Regions from separate parts of the Vibrio iocasae genome, predicted to be linked through region 2. Evidence: predicted binding sites of a transcription regulator. Region 2 holds the regulator's gene; the other holds the start of a gene.
What was found. Region 2 encodes PurR, which represses purine synthesis genes. Its sites were predicted from a motif close to TNANGNAAACGTTTNCNTNA; they were not measured.
Positions count from the first base shown of each region.

Region 1: a site for PurR is predicted at 3,854-3,873, ahead of glyA (serine hydroxymethyltransferase). Genes of this name have one in related genera too.

Region 1 covers NZ_CP145311.1:831,358-837,285, forward strand. The annotation lists gene treB (PTS trehalose transporter subunit IIBC) at 1-699, shown strand, start outside; gene treC (alpha,alpha-phosphotrehalase) at 765-2,471, shown strand; gene SNR28_RS13460 (hypothetical protein) at 2,541-2,876, opposite strand; gene SNR28_RS13465 (YitT family protein) at 2,985-3,587, opposite strand; gene glyA (serine hydroxymethyltransferase) at 3,960-5,210, shown strand; gene SNR28_RS13475 (hypothetical protein) at 5,521-5,853, opposite strand.
Region 2 covers NZ_CP145311.1:2,183,806-2,189,733, reverse strand. The annotation lists gene SNR28_RS19670 (alpha/beta fold hydrolase) at 119-916, shown strand; gene SNR28_RS19665 (DUF2007 domain-containing protein) at 936-1,247, opposite strand; gene SNR28_RS19660 (TVP38/TMEM64 family protein) at 1,254-1,940, opposite strand; gene SNR28_RS19655 (TfoX/Sxy family DNA transformation protein) at 2,083-2,670, opposite strand; cyclic di-GMP riboswitch class I at 2,787-2,897, opposite strand; gene purR (HTH-type transcriptional repressor PurR) at 3,054-4,058, opposite strand; gene torD (molecular chaperone TorD) at 4,265-4,912, opposite strand; gene torR (two-component system response regulator TorR) at 5,173-5,886, shown strand.

The sequences.
Region 1 (5,928 bases), 1.4 Mb from region 2:
TTTATTGAAACCAATCTTAAGCGTATTGTTCCTTCATACCTATATCTTGTTGTCGTGCCGTTCGTATCTATCATCGTTTCAGTAGTACTGGCACACGCACTTATCGGTCCATTTGGTCGTATGATTGGTGATGGTGTCGCTTTCGCAGCTAAAGCAGCGATGACTGGTGATTTTGCAGTAATCGGTGCAATGTTCTTCGGTTTCTTCTATGCACCGCTAGTAATTACAGGTGTACACCACACAACGAACGCCGTAGACCTTCAGCTAATGCAAGAGCTTGGTGGTACACCAATCTGGCCTCTGATTGCACTATCAAACATTGCTCAGGCGTCTGCAGTTGTCGGTATCATCATTATCAGCCGCAAAGAAGGCGAGCGTGATATCTCTGTACCGGCGGCAATCTCTGCTTACCTTGGTGTAACTGAGCCTGCAATGTACGGTATTAACCTGAAATACAAGTTCCCAATGCTGAGCGCAATGGTTGGTTCTGCAATCGCAGCAGCAATCTGTGGTAGTGCTGGTGTAATGGCGAACGGTATCGGTGTTGGTGGTCTGCCGGGTATCCTGTCTATCCAGCCTCAATACTGGACAATCTACGCAATCGCAATGCTGGTCGCTATCGCTGTTCCTGCATTCCTGACCCTGTTCTTCTACAAGCGCGCACAAATGAAAGGCGAACTGAGAGTCGCTAGCGCATAAGCCCCCTTGAGTGGCCGCTTGGCCACTCACTTTTTTCTGCAATTTTTCTATGAGTATTAAGTAAGATGAACGTACAAGTAATGGCAAAGGATCAGACAAAAGATCAGGCTCAGGGACAGGCTTGGTGGAAAACGGCTTCCATTTACCAGATTTATCCAAAAAGTTTTTGCGATAGTGCTGACAAAGGCACTGGCGATATCAAAGGTATTATCTCTAAGCTGGACTACCTAAAACTTCTGGGTATTGATGCAATTTGGCTAACACCAGTATACGAATCGCCAATGATTGATAATGGATACGACATTTCCGATTACTACGCGATTAACCCTGACTTCGGTACCATGGCCGATTTTGACCTGTTACTTGAAGAGGCTCACAACAGAGATATTCGAATTATTATGGATATTGTTGTGAACCATACCTCGACAGAGCATAAGTGGTTCCAGTCTGCACTGGGTGACAAAAATAGCCCATACCGTGACTACTACATTTGGAAAGATCCTATTGATGGTAAAGTGCCAAATAACTGGGAATCTAAGTTTGGTGGCAATGCGTGGGAACTTGATGAGAAGACGGGTCAGTATTACTTGCACCTGTTTGCCAAAGAGCAGGCGGACCTGAACTGGGAAAACCCGAAAGTTCGTGAAGAAGTGAAAGAGGTAATTGAGTTCTGGGCAGAGAAAGGCGTTGATGGATTCCGACTGGATGTGATTAACCTGATTTCTAAGCAACAGGACTTCCCAAGTGATGAGATCGGCGATGGCCGCCGTTTCTACACAGATGGTCCGCGAGTGCATGAATACCTTCAGGAAATCAGCGAAGCGGTCTTCCAGAAATATGGTTCAGTCACTGTCGGTGAGATGTCGTCAACAACCCTTGAGCATTGTCAGCAGTATTCATCACTGGATAACAAAGAACTTTCAATGGTATTCAACTTCCACCACCTGAAAGTTGATTATCCAAATGGTGAAAAGTGGACAAAAGCACCTTTCGATTTTATACAGCTGAAAGAGATTTTTAATCACTGGCAAACGGGTCTGAACGGAAAAGGGTGGGGTGCAATATTCTGGTGCAACCACGACCAACCACGTGTCGTCAGCCGTTTAGGTGATGATAAGCAGTTTCGAGTTGAGTCAGCGAAAATGCTGGGTGCGTCAGTTCATATGATGCAGGGAACACCCTATATCTATCAGGGTGAAGAGATTGGCATGACCAACCCTCACTACACCGATATCAGCCAGTACCGCGATGTAGAAAGTACCAATATGTTCGATATCATGGTTAACCAACAGGGTGTGAGTGAAGCGGAAATGTTGGCGATTCTCGATCAGAAATCTCGTGATAACTCTCGTACACCTATGCAGTGGAACCGAGAAACCAATGCGGGTTTCTCTAAAGGGCAGCCATGGCTTGAAGTTGCGAAGAACTATCCCGAGATCAATGCTGCCTCAGCAGTGGATGATCAGGACTCGGTATTCTATTTCTATAAGCGTCTGATTGAATTGCGTAAAGAGGTGCCTGCCATCACAACAGGCAGTTATACCGATTTGTTACCTGAGCACAAGCAGGTCTTCTGTTATGCACGTGAAGATGCGAATCAGGTACTTCTTTGCATCAACAACTATTACGGTGAAGATGCAGAGTGTTCTATACCTGAGCAGTATGACTTGCCTAAAGCGACCTGTCTGCTTTCTAACTATTCTGAAGTTGACAGCAGCAATCAGATGACGCTTCGTCCATACGAAACGAGAATCCTTCTAATACAGAAGTAAAAACTGTAGATACAAAAACGCCTCTTCACTTTTAAAAATGAAGAGGCGTTTTTTTGTTTGATTGTCCGGTTACTGGGCAGCCCAACTAAGTTGGCTGTTCATTCCGCTAACTTCACAGATATCGGCCAGTTTCACTTTAATTGCCATCTTAATCGCATCCGAAGTGAGGCTGCGATTGCTTTGTACTAACGCCATTATCTTTGCAGACTCGGGTTCTGCACTGTATTCAGCTTCACCTAAAGCAGCATGAACGACTTTGACCTCACAGCCACTATCTGAAAATTGCTCAGGAAGTGTCTGAAGGAAGCTAAGCATGTCGGTCATCGCATTTAGCGGGCTTACTGCTTCATCGATCTGTCCCTGAAGAATTATTTCCATCTCTGTTTTCTGTATTGGCTGGGTCATCTTGTTTCTCTATCTGGCCTGGTGTTCGCTTTTTCAAATGTTTTGTCACTCTGAGGGTTGAGAGTATAGAACTAATGAAATACCGATTTCAACCTGCACATAGGGTATCTAACCGTAAGTTACAATATAGCGAGCTGGCTTGTGATTCATGGCTAGAACCATATTAAGAACCACAGCTCCCAGTACGGATAGTACCAACATCCATCCCGGAATAAAGAACATGGATGCGACAAGGATTGTACAGTCAATCAACATCTGAACTTTCCCTGCCGGGATGCCTTTTTTATCCTGTACCAGAAGGCAAAAGATATTAAAGCCACCGAGACTAGAACGATGGCGGAATAGTATCAGCATACCTAATCCCATCAAAAGGCCACCAACGATGGCGCAGTAGACTTCGTTTACTTTATCCAGATGAATAAACGTATCCAGATGATCGGTTATGAACGAGACCAAAGCACCGGAAATAACGCTATTAATAGCGAAGGTCTTACCAAATCGTTTCCATCCCAGATAAAAAAATGGACAGTTGCAGAGAAAGTAGAGAGTACCGAAACTAGCTGGCATGATCTGACTGAACAACAGAGCAAGCCCAGCTGTTCCACCGGTTATCAGGTTAGCAGATTGAAGGAAAAAAATGCCCTGAGCGGTAACAAAAGTGCCTGTGAGTATTGCAATCCAATCTTCTTTTAGTGAGTGTTTTTCAGCCATCAATAAACTTTACTGGTTAAATTTTTACGCGAATAGTAGAGAAAAAGTTATTTTTTCGGTAGCTTGAGACAATAATTAATGGTAAACCTGTGTAATCTGCTTTTTACGGACTGTAAAGCACAGAGTTGACAGCGAATAGGAAGTACCTTAATAAGGCTTTTTATGAGCTGCATTCAAATGGAACATGAAAAATCTGCATAAAGAAATGTTGTTAAGTGGCTTTCTGACCAAAATCAATTTAGGTAGAATATCGCCACCAATTAAGCTTGCGAAAACGTTTGCTTAAGTCATATTTCTACATTGTGACTGCATGACGCAGTTTTTATGTGTGGTTTTATCGAAATATCAGAATATCTGAGTCAGGAGATACAGATGCTAAAGCGTGACATGAACATCGCCGATTATGATGCGGAACTATTCGCGGCAATCCAGGAAGAGACTCTTCGTCAGGAAGAGCATATCGAGCTAATCGCTTCAGAAAACTACACTAGCCCACGAGTGATGGAAGCTCAGGGCTCTCAGCTAACAAACAAGTATGCAGAAGGCTACCCGGGTAAGCGTTACTACGGTGGTTGTGAGTATGTTGATAAAGCTGAAGCTCTAGCGATCGATCGCGCATGTCAGCTGTTTGAGTGTGAGTACGCTAACGTTCAGCCACACTCCGGCTCTCAGGCAAACAGTGCTGTTTATATGGCACTTCTTAAGCCAGGCGACACAGTACTGGGTATGAGCCTGGCTCACGGTGGTCACCTGACTCACGGTTCTCCGGTTAACTTCTCTGGTAAGCACTACAATGTAATTCCTTATGGTATCGATGAAGCTGGTCAGATTAACTATGACGAGATGGAAGCGCTTGCACTAGAGCACAAGCCTAAGATGATCATTGGCGGTTTCTCTGCGTACTCTCAGGTTGTTGACTGGGCACGCATGCGTGAGATTGCAGACAAAGTTGACGCTTACCTGTTTGTTGATATGGCGCACGTTGCTGGCTTGATTGCAGCAGGTGTATACCCAACGCCACTTCCACACGCTCATGTGGTTACTACTACTACGCACAAAACACTAGCGGGTCCTCGCGGTGGTCTGATCCTGTCTAATGCGGGTGAAGATATGTATAAGAAGCTGAACTCTGCAGTATTCCCAGGTGGTCAGGGCGGCCCTCTGATGCATGTTATCGCGGGTAAAGCGGTAGCATTCAAAGAAGCTATGGAGCCAGAGTTTAAAGAGTATCAGGCGCGCGTTGTAGTTAACGCAAAAGCGATGGTATCTGAGTTTATGGCTCGTGGTTACAATATTGTTTCCGGCTCTACAGAAAACCACCTGTTTCTTGTTGACCTTATCGACAAAGACATCACTGGTAAAGAAGCCGATGCAGCACTAGGTGCAGCTAACATCACCGTAAATAAGAACTCTGTACCAAATGACCCACGTAGCCCGTTTGTAACATCAGGTATCCGTGTAGGTACACCAGCGATTACTCGCCGTGGATTCACAGAAGAAGATGCGAAAACACTGGCTGGCTGGATGTGTGATGTGCTTGATAACATCAATGACGAAGCGGTTATCGAAGCAACGAAACAGAAAGTGCTAGATATCTGTAAGCGTCTGCCTGTTTACGCTTAATTTCGTCGTCAATTTGGTGATTTCGTTGTCGGAAGTGCTCATGTACTAGCGTACACTCCGCGCTTCCTCCTAGAACTCACTAATTTTCGTTATGAATGGTTCTATTTCTGCGTCAAAGGTGCTCATTTACTATCGTAAACTCCGCGCCTTTTCCTTGAACTAAAACCATTCATTTAGAAATTAGCTTTGAAAGTAAATAGCTAAGACAGTACATAAAAAACGCGAGTTGTTTGCACAACTCGCGTTTTTAATACTTTGCCTACAGCCTACAGCCTACAGCCTACAGCCTACAGCCTACAGCCTACAGCCTTTATTCTGCTTTATTGATGCTTAATGTAGTACCTGACTTACACTGGAATGAGTAGTAACGACGGCTTTCGTTGAATTTTGAAAGACCTTCACCGGTACAGTAATCGATATTGATGTCACGCATAATTTCCAGCGTCTCTTCACTATTCATTGTGAACTTAGAGCCATCGGCACAGATGATGCGCACACGCCCGTCATCGCTTACAGAATAAACATCAACTTCCGTATTGCAGAGCTCGAACGAGGCATCCAGATAATTGTCGTTTTGAGTATTTGATGAACATCCTGCAAGTGCTACAGCTGCAAAAATGCTTAATAAACCAAGCTTTTTCATTCGGCTATTCCTTTTTCTACAATCTCTTAGGGGTACTATAGTCTATAAGTAGACCTTACCTCAAAGTATCCGTTC
Region 2 (5,928 bases):
ATTATTGAACCGTACGCTAATCTTTGTAGTATTTATTATATAGAATGCCGTATACCAGCTATAGTTGTGGTAAGCTCACAGCCCCTGTGGATAAAAAAACATTACAGTAAAAGAGAACATGTCAGAGACTTTGCTTTTTCACAAAACGTATATTCATCCCACCAGCAAGGAGTGGGTCGTTTTTGTGCATGGCGCTGGTGGTAGTTCCTCGATCTGGTTTAAACAGATAAAAGCCTACAAAGAACACTTTAATCTACTGCTAGTTGATTTGCGTGGACATGGCCGCTCCTCAGAATTTATAAAAGATATCATCTCTAGCAGATACACTTTTAAAGAAGTAACAGTTGATGTCCTTAAGGTGCTTGATCATCTGAAAATTCAATCTGCCCATTTTGTGGGAATGTCTCTGGGAACCATTATTGTTAGAAATATTGCGGAACTGTCGACCGACAGAGTAAGCTCGATGGTCCTTGGTGGGGCTGTAACGCGCTTAAACGCACGTTCTCAGGTTCTGGTTAAGCTAGGGCACTTTAGTAAGCATATAGTGCCTTACATGTGGCTGTATAAACTTTTTGCATACATTGTAATGCCACAGCGGAGCCAAAGGGAATCGCGGCACCTGTTTGTCAGAGAAGCTAAGAAGCTTTGCCAGAAAGAGTTTAAACGCTGGTTTGTGATGGCCGCAGATGTGAATCCTCTGATGCGCTACTTTAAAGACAGAGAGCTTCCTATTCCAACCCTCTATCTGATGGGTGAAAAGGATTATATGTTTATTCAGCCGGTCAAAGAGATGATTAAGGCACATCGTCAAAGCTATCTATGTGAGATCCCAGACTGCGGACATGTATGTAACGTTGAGCGCCCAGATGAGTTTAATCAAAAGTCTATAGAGTTTATTAAAGCAGTTAGTCACTAACTATGACGTGTTTAATGAGTTAAGGGGCTTCCTGGCCACATTGCCAACAAGCTCCAAACTGTCCTTCATTCTTTTCGCCACATTGTTGGCAGCTCCATTCTGTATCTGTATTCAAAGATTGTTGCTTAAAAGAGTTAACAATTTCATGTGCTTCATCTGCTTGTGAAGTATCGGAAATCCAAACGTAGGGGTCAGTGTCATCGGTTAAAGGCAGCTCTCCTTTTAACCCAAATATGCCTTCTCCGCGTACTTCAGCAGGTATGTTTTCACTTTTCAGAAGCTCACTGACAATGTGAGCTTCTGTAGGGTTCTTAGCGCTATATATTTTCATCGGCCACTAACTGTTTTGTGGTTGTTTGGCTGGTTTTATTTTTCCCATTACCCACTTCGCGATAATAGGGAACAAACCTAATAGAGCAAATGAGAGCAGAACATTAGGCGACACGATACCCGACAGGCTATCAATTGTTGCTAATTGCGTACCTGCGTTCAGGTAAACCATGGTTCCTGGAAGCATGCCTAGCTGACTTACCAGATAGAATCTCAGAGTTGATATTGGTGTCAGACCCATAAGTAAGTTTATAAGGAAAAACGGAAACACAGGGATTAATCTCAATGAGAAAAGGTAAAACGCACCATCCTTTTCAACGCCCTGGTTAATCGCATTGAGTTTTGAACCAAATTTACTTTGTACCCAGTCACGTAAAAGGTAACGGCTACTTAGGAATGCCAGCGTCGCGCCTATCGAGCTAGCAAATGAAACTAACAAGAGACTTAGAGAAAAACCAAATAGGGCAGCACCAAGTAAGGTAACCACAGCAGCTCCCGGAATGGAGAAAGCTGTAATGAGCACATAGGCAAAGAAGTAGATTAGAGCAGAAACCAGTTTGTTATCGTTAATTGTGCTGGTTAACGCAGCTTGTTGTGCTTTCGCATTTTCTAATGTCAGATACTGTCCAAATTGCGTCGCAAGAATCACGATAGTAGCAACAAGCAGAATTCCGATAATCAGCTTTTTGTTCATATTAAAATATCCGATAGTCATGTAGTTACAGTATAAGACAGGCTCAGTAAGAAAATAATTTCACACTTCACAAAGAATTTTAAATACAAAAAAACCGCTATGAGATTCAAAGCGGTTTTTAATTGAAATATCTTGATAAAGCTTAGTCGAGTCGTTTTATTAACTCTTCGCGTCGTTCCTTCGATATCACCGACCAGTGAGTGCCGTTTAGTGCGCCTTCGAGAGCCCACAGCAGTTCCAGGCTAACTCCGGAGTTGGTCTCTTTAATCGCTTTGTAAGCGCCTACAGAACCTGCTTGCTTCAGGTCTGAAACAGAAGCGATACCTGCTTTCTTAAGCATGCGTTCTGTACCAAGCCTAAGGTTAGGTAGATCTTTAAGGCGAGTCGGTTTCTCTTCTGCCTGAACCGCTTTTTCTTCTTTAGCTAGCTCTAGAGCGTGTTTTGCGAGAGTAAGAATATCGTCCGTGTTTTCCCAAATGTTGTCAGGTAGTGCGAAGTACTTGGTAACCACAGGGAACCCACGTTTTTTATAAACGTAAGGTTCATAACCGGATGATTTAAACTCTTCGATAGTGGAGTCGCTAGAACGAATATGAAGAGAGTCATTAACGACGAGAGCAAACATTGCTTCGTCTACGAAAATGCCAAACCCACCGAACATAGACCGAGATTTGACTTGGCCAAATTGCTCGAAAAGTTTCAATGAGTCTTTTAGTACTGGTTTATCCATTGCGTCTGTCTCGGGTTAAAAATTGCTTCAACCAATTTGATACCGAGAAATTAGCAAATCTGTGTGATCTGTTGTCAGAAACTCGTAAAGTATCTGCTCTACGTTGCTAATTTGCCTTCGGCAGCCCCGCTGCCATTCTGAGTATAGAAATATCAATACGATACCTCTTCAGATTAAGGCCGGTGGCTTTGCGTCCCATTCTTTCGAATGGTTTGCCCTGGTCGTGACGTTATAAATATAGGCGTGATTTGGATAAAGATCACGGATTAAATTATCCGGTGTGATATTGGTTCCAAATCTTATGCCGTATGATATACAAATGATTGTGTACTACTAACCACTCAATAGTAGTTAGTAGCCGCAAGCTTTAATAGTTTATCAGACTAGTTTAGCTCTTTAACGCTCTTACGTGAGATGATTTCCGGGTGCATCTCAAAAACGCGACGTTCGTGCTCTTTGTTTTTGATTCTTTCCAGCAGAATTTCGAACGCTGTTTTACCAACACGTCGTTTTGGCTGGTGAACAGTGGTCAATGGTGGCGAGAAATAAGCTGCTAGGTCAATATTGTCATATCCAATAACAGAGATGTCTTCAGGGATTCGCATTCCTTTCTCCTGTAGACGGCTCATCAGGCCTAGAGCCATGATGTCATTGAAGCAGAATACAGCTGTTGGTTTTTCATCGAGCTCAAGAATTCTATCCGCAGCTTCAACGGCCATGTCACACTCAAAGTTACCTTCAAGAATATTCTCTTGATTGAACTCGATATCGAACTCTTGTAGTGCGCGTTTGTAGCCTTCGATACGTTCAATACAAAGTGTTTTGTCCAGGTGTCCTGACAGGCAGAAGATTTTTTCGTGCCCACGTTCAAGTAAGTATTTGGTCGCCAGATACCCACCTTCTTCAGAGTTATCAATGATTTTATCTGACTGATTTTCCCAATCACCCCAGTCCATGATCACTTTAGGGATGTCAGTATGGCTCTCCAGCATTTCCTGTAGCTCAGTTGTCAAATCAGAGCAAAGTACAAAGATGCCGTCTACACGCTTTTCTGCAAGGAATCGAACGTAGTCTCGTTGCTTTTCATAGATACCGCCTGTGTTACACAGGATGAGTGTGTAACCCTGCCTGTAACAGTAACTCTCGAAGCCGTCGATGACTTCTGCCAGAAACGGGTTTGTTGACTGTGTCACCAACATACCTACTGTTCGGGTTGTATTGCATTTCAGACTTCGGGCCACAGCACTTGGGGCGTAATTTAACTCTTTTACCGCCTCCATTACTCTTTCTTGAGTAGCTTCAGCAACAAAGCGAGTCTTATTAATAACATGAGATACTGTTGTGGTTGAAACACCGGCTAAGCGTGCGACATCTTTAATAGTGGCCATATATTTGTCCTATCTGAACTGCTGTTTTTTCTTCTACTATAAATAAGTTTATCAGCAGTTTCTCTGTTTGTGATAAAACACAAAAAACCGCTTGAAAAAGCGGTTTACAGAAATATTCATAATTTTATCGATTGCGGCCTGATTTTAGACGTAAATGCAAACAGAAACAACGCCCTTATATAGGGCGTTGTCACAAATATTATTATTTACTCACCAGCAAGGTAAGAGCAATCTAGCTGACAGAAGTCTACAAGAAGAGCCGCGATACCTGCATAGAAACCGAAATCATCATGTTGAACGCACTTATCTTTAAATTGAGGGAACCAACTTAGCATATATTTTTCGATAAATGCTTTCTGGTCCAATAAGGCCTCTTCAATATGCTCAAGTTTTTCTAACTCGTTAGAGCGAATAATCATGTTGCCCAGGAAATCCAGCTCTAGCGCTATATGATCGGCTGGTTCATTCAAGCCTTCTTTGATGGCGATGCCTTTTTCTTCCATCAGAGCAGCCATTTCCTGAGCCGGTTTATCATTAAGTAATCCTGACTCTCCAATATACATAGAAGCATAGGGCAGTGCGGCATTTTTATCTGATGTTAAAAACAGCTCGCAGAAATCCGCAGCCAATTCTAGCTGGGCATCTTCACGTGTTTGTAGTCGGTTTAAAGCATCGACAACTTTATCAATCGATTCTTTAAGTGCTTCGTTTTCACCTAGCCCGGTCAGAAAAGATCGGATTTCGGTAGATTGGTAAGCTTCGAGTTCTTGTTCTGTCAGCTCTTTAGCGAACAGGCTTGAAAGCCACCAGTAAATTTCAGCGCGCTTTTCGTTAAATGCTTTTGTTTCTTCCATTGCAGGGTTCCTGAGACATAGTTATTTCCTATAAGTGTAAACAAAAAATATTAATAAAACTAACTATTGAAATGAAAAAAAATGACAGTTTATTAAGGAAAATTAACCGCAAGTCAGAGAGTTGCGTTGGGTCAATAAATTCCGAACTTTTGGGCAGAATTCCTATTATTCGCTAGAATTATGAAAAGTTATGAATAAAATACGGTCGGCATATTGATAAAATTGTTGATCGAAATTTTCGGCAGAGTGAAGTGGTAGACATGAGTAGTCACGTATTAGTAGTTGAAGATGATGTTGTTACACGAAGCAAGCTGGTTGGGTATTTTCAGAGTGAAGGATATTCAGTAAGCGAAGCGGAGAGTGGCGAGCAGATGAGAGAGATTCTAGCTGAAGAGAATATTGATCTGGTGATGTTAGACATTAATTTACCAGGTGAAGACGGCTTGATGTTAACTCGTGAACTACGCAGCCAATCAGATATCGGAATTATTTTAGTCACAGGCAGAACAGACAGCATAGATAAAATTGTTGGTCTGGAAATGGGGGCGGATGATTACGTTACAAAACCATTTGAACTCAGAGAATTGCTGGTTCGTGTCAAAAACTTATTGTGGCGTATTTCTCTTGTACGTACAGGCGGTGGAAATAACGATTCTGATGAAGATGATGGAAATGTTATCTATTTCGGTGACTGGACGTTTGATATTCAGAGAAGAGCACTAACTCGTGATGGTGAGCCGGTTAAATTGACGAAAGCCGAATATGAGCTGCTTGTGGCTCTTTCTTCTTATCCGAATACAGTATTAAGTCGTGAAAGAATCATCAACATGATAAGTCACAGAGTTGACGCTCCAAACGACCGAACAATTGATGTTCTTATTCGACGTATGCGAGCGAAAATGGAATATGATCCAAAGAACCCTCAAATATTTGTCACTGTGCATGGTGAAGGCTATATGTTCGCAGGTGACTAATATTTTCGGAAAGCAGTTCAAAATAGAAAATCATTCAAAATA